Regions from separate parts of the Enterococcus malodoratus genome, predicted to be linked through region 2. Evidence: riboswitches for the same ligand, from Rfam matches in the RefSeq annotation. Region 2 holds a riboswitch; each other region holds the start of a gene.
The links. A riboswitch is a leader RNA that binds a small molecule or an ion and turns the genes downstream of it on or off. The one in region 2 is predicted to bind FMN.
Positions count from the first base shown of each region.

Region 1: it holds a riboswitch for FMN, as region 2 does, so the genes downstream of both, ribD (bifunctional diaminohydroxyphosphoribosylaminopyrimidine deaminase/5-amino-6-(5-phosphoribosylamino)uracil reductase RibD) here and PGP85_RS08930 (ECF transporter S component) in region 2, are expected to answer to the same signal.
Region 3: it holds a riboswitch for FMN, as region 2 does, so the genes downstream of both, PGP85_RS03690 (ECF transporter S component) here and PGP85_RS08930 (ECF transporter S component) in region 2, are expected to answer to the same signal.

Region 1 is NZ_JAQDPG010000001.1:116,682-120,906, forward strand. Features, by position in the region: gene PGP85_RS00605 (DUF805 domain-containing protein) at 1-585, shown strand, start outside; gene PGP85_RS00610 (hypothetical protein) at 777-1,343, shown strand; FMN riboswitch at 1,655-1,790, shown strand; gene ribD (bifunctional diaminohydroxyphosphoribosylaminopyrimidine deaminase/5-amino-6-(5-phosphoribosylamino)uracil reductase RibD) at 1,912-2,967, shown strand; gene PGP85_RS00620 (riboflavin synthase) at 2,969-3,571, shown strand; gene ribA (GTP cyclohydrolase II) at 3,534-4,225, shown strand, end outside.
Region 2 is NZ_JAQDPG010000004.1:271,732-275,956, forward strand. Features, by position in the region: gene xylB (xylulokinase) at 1-1,408, shown strand, start outside; gene PGP85_RS08925 (pyridoxamine 5'-phosphate oxidase family protein) at 1,459-1,914, opposite strand; gene PGP85_RS08930 (ECF transporter S component) at 1,914-2,513, opposite strand; FMN riboswitch at 2,641-2,755, opposite strand; gene PGP85_RS08935 (GNAT family N-acetyltransferase) at 2,866-3,285, opposite strand; gene PGP85_RS08940 (PspC domain-containing protein) at 3,599-3,886, shown strand; gene liaX (daptomycin-sensing surface protein LiaX) at 4,138-4,225, shown strand, end outside.
Region 3 is NZ_JAQDPG010000002.1:70,647-74,871, forward strand. Features, by position in the region: gene PGP85_RS03670 (GNAT family N-acetyltransferase) at 1-193, shown strand, start outside; gene PGP85_RS03675 (segregation/condensation protein A) at 195-941, shown strand; gene scpB (SMC-Scp complex subunit ScpB) at 938-1,519, shown strand; gene PGP85_RS03685 (pseudouridine synthase) at 1,520-2,236, shown strand; FMN riboswitch at 2,305-2,423, shown strand; gene PGP85_RS03690 (ECF transporter S component) at 2,544-3,137, shown strand; gene PGP85_RS03695 (ferredoxin) at 3,192-3,404, opposite strand; gene PGP85_RS03700 (helix-turn-helix domain-containing protein) at 3,433-4,225, shown strand, end outside.

The DNA.
Region 1 (4,225 bases), on a different contig from region 2:
ATAAAGATTAATAAGGATATTTGTTATGTAAGTTTTCCTGCAGCAATTAAGCAATTCTTTACTGGTTATTTCGATTTTAAAGGCAGAACAACTAGAGCGGGGTATTGGTGGGTTATGGTAGGTTTTTTAATCCTCTCACTTCTTTCGATTCCTGTTCTCGTTTATCAATTTGTAAGTATGACAAGCATGCTCCTTCAGGGTATAGATGATGAACAGGCTCTGGATTACGGAACGAATAATTTGATGATGTTGATGATGGTCGCACTGGTCATATATTTATTAATCTTTTTTATTCCAAGCATGGCCTTGTTTACTAGACGATGCCGAGATGTTGGCTTTAGGGGACGAGGTGTTTTAGTGTTGTGGATCGTGTCTTTAGTATCAACGATATTTGCTTCAATGGGATTTTTTCTTTATATATTTCTTATTTATTTCTCTTATCAATCGGGGGCAGATATTCTTTTTGTGTATTTAAATTATATTATCGGAGTCTTCTTCTTCATTTTGACCGTACTCCCATCCGATTTCTTAACTACTAAATCTAAAAGTAAAATTGTCCGGTTCTTTTTTAGAGTAAAAATGTAGATATAACTGTACGAAGGAAACATACTTAGAAATATCTCCAGAATATAATGATCATTTCGTGGAGCATGAGCTAGGCGGAAATTTGTTCCAGTTGAAGGTTTTTATTAGTTAAGAAACTTTTGACAGGATGGTGTTAGACCAAACCATTGATGAAGCGGGAGCTATTATGAATAACCTATAAAGGAGAAAATATGATAAAGAAGTTAGTTGTATTGGGATTATTATTGTTGGTAGGTGACGGGTGTGCGACTGAAGATTCGGGAGCTACTGAAGAAACCCAGAAATCTCAAATGGTACAAGAAAGTAAACGGAAAATAGAAAAAAGAGAAGTAGTGGATGTGGTGGCAGAAAATGGGGAGATTTTCCATTATACGTTGCCAAAGGGCTGGGAAAAAAGAGTAGATGAAAAGTCTGATTTCTTTGCCAGCTCGAGCAAAGAAGGGGTGAATATTTTTATAAGTGATCATGGAGATTTTGAAAACTTTATGGCTTACCAAAATGCATTTATTAAAGGCATTGAATCTTTAGGAGATAACATGGTTGAGCAAGGAAACACGGTGGGAAAGGCGGGTATGTCAGGTGTTGAATTTGTGGTTGAAATGGATAGAGAAGGACAAAAATTCAAGACATTGATGTATGTTTTAGAAACGGAAAAGAATTACTTGGAAATCCATGCATCGACACATCGTAGTCGTTTCGATGGTAACCGAGAAGTACTTAAGGAAGCGGCTGACTCGCTTGAAAGAGCAGAAAAATAAGTGTTTTTTGTTATTAAAAGTCCTTACGCATTAGATATAGTGACACCAAAAAAGAGCGCTCAAAGCATTAATCTGCTTTGAGCGTTTTTAAAATAAAAAAGGTTACATTAGTTCATTGTTTATTTTTCGGACAACAGCACTGCTTAGCCCTATAGCTTCGGGTACTTGCGGATTTTTCAGCAAATTTTCGAGAGTTTTGTGGGAATAATCGTTCAGGAAAAATTTAAAAAGCGTGGTATACGATTGTTATTTTAAAAATTCTTCTGTTGACGCCTCAAAAAAAGAATAGTAGTATTTTTGGTGAATTGAATAGTAATCTTCGGGGCAGGGTGTAATTCCCGACCGACGGTGACAAGGCGTGCCTTGAAGTCCGTGACCCGCATATTTGCGGTTGATCCAGTGAGAATCTGGAACCGACAGTTAAAGTCTGGATGGGAGAAGAAAAACTTATCAGGAAATGGATGGGGAAAGTGTACACTTTTTTTGTCATCATTTCTTTGAGTTTGTCTGTTACGGCCTCGTGTATGTGCTTACACGGGGTCTTTTTGTTTGGAAAGGAGGAGATTGGATGCATGAAAAGTACATGGAGCTCGCGATTGATGAGGCGCTGAAGGGAAAGGGTAAAAATTTTACCAATCCATTAGTTGGCGCAGTCATTGTAAACGATAATCAGGTCATTGCAAGAGGCGGACATCTAGCTTATGGAGAGCCTCATGCAGAGAAAAATGCGATCCATTCATGTAAAACTCCCGAAAAACTATTCAACTCAACGATCTATGTGACACTGGAACCGTGTAATCATTATGGGAAACAACCGCCTTGTACGCAGGCCATTTTACAAAGCGGAATCAAACGGGTGGTGATCGGCCAGCTCGATCCGAATCCTTTAGTTGCTGGCAAAGGCAAACAGTTTTTGGAGGATCATGGAATCGAGGTGATCACCGGGATTTTGGAAAAAAAGGTCCAAAAATTGAACGGACACTATAATTTTTATTATGAGCATCAGCGTCCTTTTATTACGTTGAAACAGGCGATTTCGCTTGATGGGAAAATTGCTTTGGCCGGTCAAAGAACGGCTTTAACTGGAGCGGAAGCATCGGAAAAAGTTCATGAAGAACGCGGCGATTATCAAGCGATTTTGATTGGGAGCAACACAGCGCTGATCGATAACCCATCGCTGGGAACAACGAAATCCACCGCCTTTCCGCCTTATCGAATAATTTTAGACCGAAAAGGAGAGACTCTGAGTCATAAAGAACTGACTATTTTTCATGACGGAAGCAGTCCGGTGCTGATTTTTACTGAGAACATGCAAAAAGCTGATGTGCCGAAGCATGTAGAGGTTATCTGTGAAAAAGCGCTAACAATTCCCGTGGTTGTCTCGGAATTATTTAGTCGGACGATCCAATCTGTTTATGTTGAAGGGGGAGCGAAGATTCACGATGCTTTCCTGGCTAGCGGTTATTGGGATGAGCTGATTACCTATTTGACGCCGAAAATTATTGGCGGTGATGGGACTGCGAGTTTTACTAGCTCGCGGAGGACAGAGCAGGTGACGGCGATAAAAACTATTGCGATTGAAACCTTTGGCGAGGATCTAAGAATCACGGGAAGGAGAGGATAGAATGTTTACGGGACTCATTCAAGAAACCGGAAAAATTACCCGGCTCGTTTCTAGCGGCCGAACGATTTTACTGACTTGCCAGGCCTCAAGCGATTTATTGGTGGATTACAAAGTGGGAGATAGTATGGCGATCAATGGGGTTTGTCTGACGGCTGTGAAAAAAACGGAGCAAACATTTACCGTTGAGATCATGCCGGAAACTTATCAGCGAACGACCTTTTCCAAAGCGAAAATCGCTGACGAGGTAAACCTTGAACGTGCTTTAGCTTTCAACGGCCGCATAGAAGGGCACTTTGTCGCAGGGCATGCGGATACGACGACTAGATTGGCAGAAAAAAGAGTATTGGAGAATGCATTGATTCTGACCTTTGACTACCCGCAGGAGTTGGTGGGCGAGATCATTCCTCACGGCTCCATCGCGATCAATGGTGTCAGTTTGACTGTGACAGGAGCAAACGCGCGCCGTTTCTCAGTTGGTTTGATTCCTCATTCGAAGGATCAGACCAATCTAGGGAAATTGAATCGTGGCGAGTTAGTAAATATCGAGACGGATTTGTTAGGTAAATATGTCAAAGCCCAAAGAAAGGAACAGCCTTATGAGTAAAAATAGTATAGATGCAGCAATCGAACACTTACGAAAAGGACAGCTGGTGATCGTAGCAGACGATGATGATCGGGAAGCCGAAGGGGATTTAGTCGGGATCGCGAACGTAGCGACCACGGCCACGGTGAATTTCATGACGAAGCACGCCAGAGGACTGATCTGCGCACCGATTTCCGAAAAGGTTGCCCAGCACCTGCAGCTTTCTGAGATGGTCGAAAGAAATACGGACAGCTTTGGCACAGCTTTTACTGTAAGTGTGGATCATCGTTCAACGACGACAGGAATTTCGGCAGGTGAACGCGCGCAGACGATTCAGGCATTGGCAGATCCGCAGACACAGGGGGCGGATTTCAACAAACCTGGACACATTTTTCCGCTGATCGGAAAAGCTGGTGGAGTATTGGAGAGAAGGGGACACACCGAAGCAGCTCTAGATTTGGCCAAATTGACCAATCAAAGTGAAGCCGCCTATATTTGTGAAATTTTAAATGACGACGGCTCAATGGCGCGGCGTCCGCAATTGGAAGAATTAGCGGAGCAGTGGGAAATGCCGCTGATCACGGTCGAAGAGCTGGCGAATTATTTTACGGAACAAGACCCAATTACCGTTCAATTACCGACAGAATACGGCGAATTCGAATTGACATTGTTTGA
Region 2 (4,225 bases):
TTATCCAATCTTTCGGCCGCAAAAAGGCTGGGTCGAACAAAATCCAGAAGATTGGTGGTATGCCGTTTGCGAGGCAATCAAAGAGCTGTTGAACAATTCAAAAGTAAGACCAGAAAAAATAGCAGGCATTGGCGTTGATGGACAAAGCTGGTCGGCGATTCCTATTTCTAGAGAAGGAAATCTGCTGCGAAATACGCCTATCTGGATGGATACTCGTGCACAAGGCGTTTGTGATGATTTAAAGCGGACGATCGGAGAAGAAACACTGTTCAACGTCAGTGGTAATCCAATCCAGCCAACCTATACGCTGCCGAAGGTTTTATGGTATCGCGATCAGCTTCCAGATTTGTACAAGCAAACAGATAAAATTCTACAATCGAATAGCTATATTGTTTACAAGCTGACCGGTGAAGTCACACAGGATATTTCTCAAGGCTATGGCTATCAGTGCTTTGATATGCGAAAAGGCGCATGGGACAATTATTTATGTAAAGAAATGAATCTTCGGGCAGACATTCTGCCTGAAATCGTTCCTTGCGATGAAATTGTTGGTCAGGTTACTAAAGAAGCCGCGACACAAAGTGGATTGACTATGGGTATTCCTGTAGTCGCTGGAGGATTGGATTCTGCATGCGGAGCATTAGGTGTTGGTGTCATCAATCATGGTGAAACGCAAGAGCAGGGTGGACAAGCCGGAGGTATGAGTATTTGTACAAAGGATTACCGTGCGGACCGACGATTGATTTTGAGTTATCATGTGACTGCCGAAAATTGGCTGCTGCAAGGAGGAACGGTTGGTGGAGGAGGTGTTTTGAAATGGTTTGAAGAGAATTTTGGCCAAGAAGAACGAATGACTGCGGATCAAAAAGGAACGACTAGTTTTGATGAAATGACTCTTCAAGCCGAAAACATCGATCCTGGATCGGAAGGCGTTGTTTTTCTACCCTATATGGCGGGAGAGCGGTCACCGATTTGGAATCCGAAGGCAAAAGGACTCTATTATGGCTTGGATTATAGTAAAACCAAAGGCCATATGATTCGCGCAAGTATGGAAGGTGTTGCTTTTTCTTTGAAGCATAATCTAGCAATTGCGGAGCAAGCTGGTGCACAAGTGAACCGATTGCGGGCAATGGGCGGATCGGCGAACAGTCCGCTTTGGACACAAATCAAGAGCGATGTTACGAATAACCCGATTGATATTCTGAATTCGGATACGGCAACAACACTTGGGGCAGCAATGTTGGCGGGTGTGGCTGTGGGGATTTACAAGAATTATGAAGATGCTGTTTCGAAAACCGTCCAAATTAGAAAAAGTTATCATCCAAATAAAGAAAACTTGAAAATCTACAATAAAAATTATCAGCTATATCTGAAACTCTATGAACAGTTAAAAGAGCTGATGCAGTAATTAAAAAGAAGCGAGCCGCGATGAATTAGAGAAGCTCGCTTCTTTTTTATCTAATCGTAAGGATCAAGCTGGGCCTTTTCCTGCTCAAAATCGATAAAGATCTGAAAACCGTGATCATCCTTATCTTGATCCCAAATCTCGACGAATTTTGGTACCACTTCAATCAAAATTTCACTATTTTTGTGAGGATAGGCGTTGTAGCTGGTTTCCCAGTATTTTTGATAAAGCGCTTGGAAAGAGTGGTCCACTTGATCAACGACTAATCCGTGATTAACCGCAATTCCTTCAATTTGAACACCCCAGTAGCAAATCGCTACTCGCGGATTTTCTACTAATTGTTTCGTTTTACGAAAGTTTTTATCTGTTTTAAACAAGATTTTTCCGTCATGAATGATGACACTGACGTTCCGAACCATCACATGGTCATTCAAGCTAGTCGCTAGAGCCATAATTTTTTTGTGCCCAAGTTTTTGATAAAACTGTTCCACTGCTGCTTGAAATTCCACTATAAAAACTCCCGTCTAAGAAAAATTGCCCGCAAACGATCCAAAGAAAAATAGACCACAGCAGTTGTCACGCCATACTTAATCAAATTAAAAGGAACAATGCCGATTATGACCAATTTCCAAACACTGTCTACCATTGGATTCACAGCCTGTGTCATTGCGATGATTGCCTCCATCGAGAGCCCGTACAATCGGGTATAGAAGGGAATGATGAAGTAAATATTCGATAGACAAGCTACGAAAGTTACGATGGCGGTTCCAACTAACATTCCTTTTAAAGCAGAACTTTTCTTCGTGGAGAGTTGGTACACCAAACTGGCGGGTAAAATAAAACTAAGACTCAAAATAAAATTCTGGATTTCTCCAGTAAACATCGATGCGGTACCCACGGTAGCCAGCTTAATCAAGAGTTTGATCAAAACGATAAAAACACCTGCGGCCGGTCCCAATAAGAACGTGCCCAATAATTCCGGAACCCCGGCCAAATCAAAATCCATGAATGGTGGCATGAATGGCAGCGGAAACTTGAAGAGCATTAAGACGTAGGAAAGCGCACCAAAAATCGCAATCATCACTATTTTTTTGGCAGTAAATTTCATTTCAACACACCTTTCTTGAAACATAAAAAAGAACCTTACAACAACATTTGCAAGGCACAGTCAAAGTAGAAAAAGGTGTATTGATTCATCAAATAGCGCTTGTAATCTTAAGGATCAACAAACACACGCTTTTCTTCTTCCATCCAGACTGTACTGTCGGTCTCAGAATTGCACTGAGTCAGCCAAAAGGCTCGCGGACTATCACCGCCGGTCGGGAATTAAACCCTGCCCTGAAGAACTTATTGTGTTTATTTTCACATTGTTCAGTTGGAATTGCAAGCGCTTTTTTGGTTGAGAGACGAAAATGTTACTGGATCAGCTGCTTAAAATAGCAAAATAGATCGATTCATTATTACTGATAAACAAGGTTCCAATAAGCATCGTGAACCTTCACTTCATGGACTTTTTTCCAGCCTTCCTTTTCATAGAAAGCCAAAGCAGCCGTGTTGCGGGACAAACATTTTAGTTTCATCGGCAGTTGCAAGCGGTTTTTGGCTTCTGCCAAAAGCTGATGGCCAATCCTCTGACCTTTAAAAGAGCCATCCACAAATAAACAGTGGATAAAATTATCCGGTACATATAAGGAAATAAAGCCGACGATTGTTTGCTGTGTTTCCGCAATGAAAACACGTTCGTCCACAGTATCGCGATCGAAATCTTCTAGGTGCATTAGTTCCGGATCGTCCCAATAAAAAGTTGAGCGTCGGCTTTCCAAATAAAGTTGGCGCAATCGGGGCTTATCAAGTGGCGTCATTTCACGGATTTGAATCAAACGAGCATCCCTTTCTATTATTGAGTAGTCCAAATATTTTTTATCAAAAATACTTTATCATACTTTATTAAATTCCGGGATTAATTGAAATGAAAATTTATACGTTCAGTACTAAATTCTATCGATCCTGTTTGTTGAGAGGGAACTAGAAAAACTCATACCAAATGACTAGATGAAAAATAGGCCTTTTGACCTATGACGAATCCAAGCAGATTAAGCATAATATAGACATAAGATAAAAACACATTGCGGGTAGGGAAATCAATTAGATTTTCAAGAATCGTGTTTTTCAAATTAAAAGGAGAGAATTAAAATGATGAAAAAAATGACGAAATCACAAAACAATCGAGTGTTAACAGGGACAATAGCTGGGATCGCGGAATATTTTGGCATTGATCCAACTATTGCACGTGTCTTGTTCGTTTTCAGCAGCTTCTTCTTAGAAGGCGCACCGATTTTACTCTATTTATTACTAGCATTTCTTATTCCGAAAGCAGAAAATAATAACCGGACATATGAGCAAGCGTATGAACGTTCTGCAACGAGCGGCCAACCTAAGCAAGCTGAAACAACTGCCGATGATGCTTGGAGCGATTTTTAATTAGAAAAACAACGATTGATTCACGTCAGTCTCAAAATACAAATCGAAAGAGTGACTTGTTTATGAATAGCAGTCACTCTTTTTTGACGTGGCAAAAATCGCGATAAATAATTCATATCGGCAGCAGTTTTGCACTCTGCTGGGAAAATTGGACAAGTCTTTAGTAAAAGATAGTCCTTTCGACCCATGACGAGGGGAAAATGTTTGTGCATAATAGTTCCTATAGAACAATTCGTTGAGGAGCGATTAACATGAACGAACGGGAAATGATCTTAGAATCGATCAAAAAAGGTATCCTTTCACCAGAAGAAGGATTAGATTTGTTAGAAAGTCTTGGTT
Region 3 (4,225 bases), on a different contig from region 2:
AATTGGCATCAGCAAATTAGAAGATCAAGAAATCGTACTTCATGACATCAGTTTAAATCCTTCGTATCGCGGCGAGGGTATTAGTATTGTAATGATGGATGAATTACAGGCGCTGTATCCAGATCAAAAAATTATTGGTACACCTGCGACTTCTGCTTTTTTGGCAAAATGGCAGGAACATAAGCGAGGGTAATATGGAAGCAATCAGTTTGAAATTAGATGTTTTTGAAGGGCCGCTGGATTTGTTACTTCACCTTATCCAACAGTTAGAGATCGATATTTATGATATTCCTATTGCGGAAGTTACGGAACAGTACATGAATTTTATTCATACTATGAAGACACTGGAGCTGGAAGTGGCGGGAGAGTATTTGGTAATGGCGGCAACACTGATGTCGATTAAAAGTCAAATGCTTTTGCCGAAACCGGAGCTGGAGTTTGATTATGATGATGAAGAAGGCGAAGATCCGCGTGAAGCTTTGGTTCAGCAACTTTTAGAATATCGAAAATATAAGTATGCGGCGACTGTTTTGTCAGAAAAGGAACAAGAGCGTAGTTTGTTTTATACGAAAGCGCCAATGGATCTGACTGATTATGAAGAAGAAATTCTGCCGCTGCCCAAAAATCAATTGAATACGATTGACCTTTTTTTGGCGTTACATGATGTTTTACAACGTAAGAAACGAAACCAGACGATTGAGACGACGGTTTCTGCTGAAACGATTACTGTCGATCAAAAGGTAAATGAAATTAGTCAACGATTAGTAAGATTATCTGAGAATGAAGGCTTATCATTGGAGTCTTTTTTTGTGGATTATACGAAGGACGAAATGATTACAACCTTCATGGCATTGTTAGAATTAATGAAAAAAGGTCAAGCTTTGGCAATTCAGAAAGAGACCTGTGCACCAATCTTGATTTTTAAAGGAGTCATTATATGAATCAATTGAGTCAAATCGAGGCTATGCTTTTTGTGGTAGGTGAAGAAGGGATTAGTTTGGAAGAATTATCCTTTACGCTGAGACGCCCAATGCCGGAGATTTATCAGAGTATTAATAATTTAAAGGAATCTTATGAGAAGGATGAAAATTCAGCATTGACTCTTTTAGAAGTAGGAAACCATTTTGTTTTGAGTACTAAAAAGGAGTTTGCCCCCTTACTAAAGGAATTTGCTCGTTCTCCTATGGCTAACCGTTTAAGTCAGGCAGCACTTGAAACGCTCTCTATCATAGCTTACAAACAGCCTGTGACGCGATCTGAGATTGATGAATTACGAGGAGTTCAATCAAGTGGAGCTGTTCAGACATTAGTGGCTCGACAATTAATTGAGGAAAAGGGGCGCGTTGATGGTCCGGGCCGTGCAATTTTGTATGGAACTAGTAATTATTTTATGGATTACTTTGGACTGAAGGATTTAGAAGAGTTGCCAGATGTTCAAAAAATGGAAGAAGATTTAGCGGATGAAGACGAATCATTAGATTTGTTTTACGATCGATTTAAAGAAGAGGATGGTCAATAAATGGAGAGATTACAAAAAGTTATCGCGCAAGCGGGAATCGCGTCGCGACGCAAATCCGAAGAGTATATCACTGGTGGAAGAGTAAAAGTGAATGGTGAACTCGTAAAAGAGTTAGGGACAAAAGTTGGCAAGAAAGATATCGTAGAAGTTGATGGTGTCCCCATCTATCAAGAAGAACCTGTGCACTATCTCTTTTATAAACCACGCGGTGTGATCTCAGCAGTTTCTGATGACAAAAATCGTAAAGTTGTGACAGATTATTTTACGGCGGTTTCTGAACGAATTTATCCAGTAGGGAGATTGGATTATGATACGTCCGGTATTCTGATTTTGACAAATGATGGTGATTTTTCACAACGATTAGCCCATCCGAAACATCAAATCGACAAGGTTTATGTTGCAAAAGTTAAAGGTTATGCGGAAAAAAGAAATCTTTTACCCTTAACAAGAGGAATTAGAATTGAGGGTAAAAAGACTGCGCCCGCGCGGTTTGAAATTCTTTCGACGGACAAGAAGGCTGAGACAAGTATTGTTGAGTTAACTATTCACGAAGGCCGCAATCATCAAGTGAAAAACATGTTGGCGGCGGTTGGACTGCCTGTTCAAAAATTGAAGCGAGAACGTTACGGGGATTTGACTTTACAAGGTCTGCGTCCAGGTGAATACCGACGTCTGAACTCAAAAGAGATCAACGGTTTGCTAAATCAATCTAGGTAGCAAAATCATTTACTTGTTTTTTGATAGTAAAATTGTTATAGTAGTTTTACAATAAAAAATAATTTAAGGTTCGTCTTCAGGGGCAGGGTGAGAATCCCGACCGGCGGTGATAGTCCGCGAACTGCGTAAGCAGCCGAATCGGTGTAATTCCGATACCGACAGTACAGTCTGGATAAAGAAGATAGAGCTTATTTGAGTGAGACTATATTCAAGTAACTCTATGCTTTTTCTGAAGCATAGAGTTTTTTTGTGGAAAAGTTTAATTCAAATAGTTCGATGAAGATGATTCCGAAACGGAGGATTTCAGATGAAGAACTTACGATTACAAAAAATGACAGCAGTAGCAGTGGCCGCGGCAATGGGATTGATTTTACAATTTATCGCTTTTCCGATTGTCCCAATGTTTCCCTTTTTAAAATTGGATTTTAGCGATATTCCAGTTCTGATCAACATGTTTATCTTTGGACCGTTGACAGGAGTAGCAACTGCTTTTATACGTTCATTGTTACATCTAACTATGAGCGGCTTTTCTCTAGATAATATGATCGGAGATTTTGCCAGCTTTTTTGCCTCAACTTTATATACCCTGCCAATTTTTCTACTATTTAGAAAAAGGACGGCTTCAAAACGAGTCTTGGGCCTTGGGTTAGGCATTTTGGCAATGACACTATTTATGAGTGTGGCGAATTACTTTGTTATCACACCTCTTTATTTGAAGGCTTTTGGTCTTTCGGCCGGACAAATGTTAGGTATGGGATTAGGACGTTACATTTTGGTTGGAATTGTACCTTTTAATATTCTTAAAGGAATAATAGTTAGTGTTGTTTTCTTAGTTTTACATGCTAAGTTGCTACCGTGGTTATCGAAAAAGACAATGACCTCTCAGCATCATTCAATTTAATAATCAAAAAATCTCAGACAAAACGTCTGAGATTTTTTTTGTTCATGTATGTTATTATGAGTTTTGAAACAATATAGCATGAGAGGGGCACCGTTTTGCCGCCTGGATAACTTCCGGCTGCTGTTCTATGGGAATAAATTCATGAATTGCATCTGGTTCTCCCACGAAAAGAACAAGCCCATCATCTGTATAATCAAAAATTTCTGGCGCAATCGTTTGGCATAAACCACAAGCGATACAACGTTCAGGAATGATTTCGCATTTCATTTTTTCACCTACCACAGGAGATTTTACTATGACTTTTTTTATTTTAACGTTATTTCAGACTGGCTACAAGTTAAGAACCTCAACTTTATATCATTTATTAGTAGGAAAAAGAACCAGTTCGGTCTTACTTCATGGTTTCTTTTTTAAAAATTTGGCTTATTTGGGTTCGCTACCTAATCTGAAAGAAGATACCTTCCAAAAGGAGCTGCAACGATTAGTTAACAATCAACTAATTGCGGTTGAAGACGGTTTTGGTGAATTAACCACAAGAGGTAAAGAATTACTGGAAGAAGATTCTTTCGACTTGAGTGGTTTAAATAATTTGCGCTTCGGTCGAACGCGAGAAGACTCTTGGCAAATGATTCTTTTTGCTGTACAAGTCGTTAGTTATCTTTCATTTGGTGAGAAAAACTATCTTCCTATTGAGAATCGTCCCTACTCTTTACAACAAGTTAAAAAGTGGCTTGCACAGGCAGAGTCAGATTTAGTAGTGCGATTTCAACACGAATTAACGACTATTCTTCAGCGATTACCGGATGAAACGGCTGATTTTTTAGCTAATCAATTTTCCGGTCTTGGTTTTCAAGGAAAAATCACTTTTCAATTATTGCTAGAAAAATGGCAGACAGAGCCGTGGAACATACTTTATCGACAAAACGCGATTGATCTGTTTTTAGCGCAAGTTGAAGGTGAGCAATTGTCAGAGTTATTGTTTGCCTTAGATCAACAAAATATCAATCAAAGTATGCTAAAGACAAAAGAATTCTTTTTAGCTGGTAAAACTGTGAGCGAAATTATGAACTTACGTCATTTAAAACAAG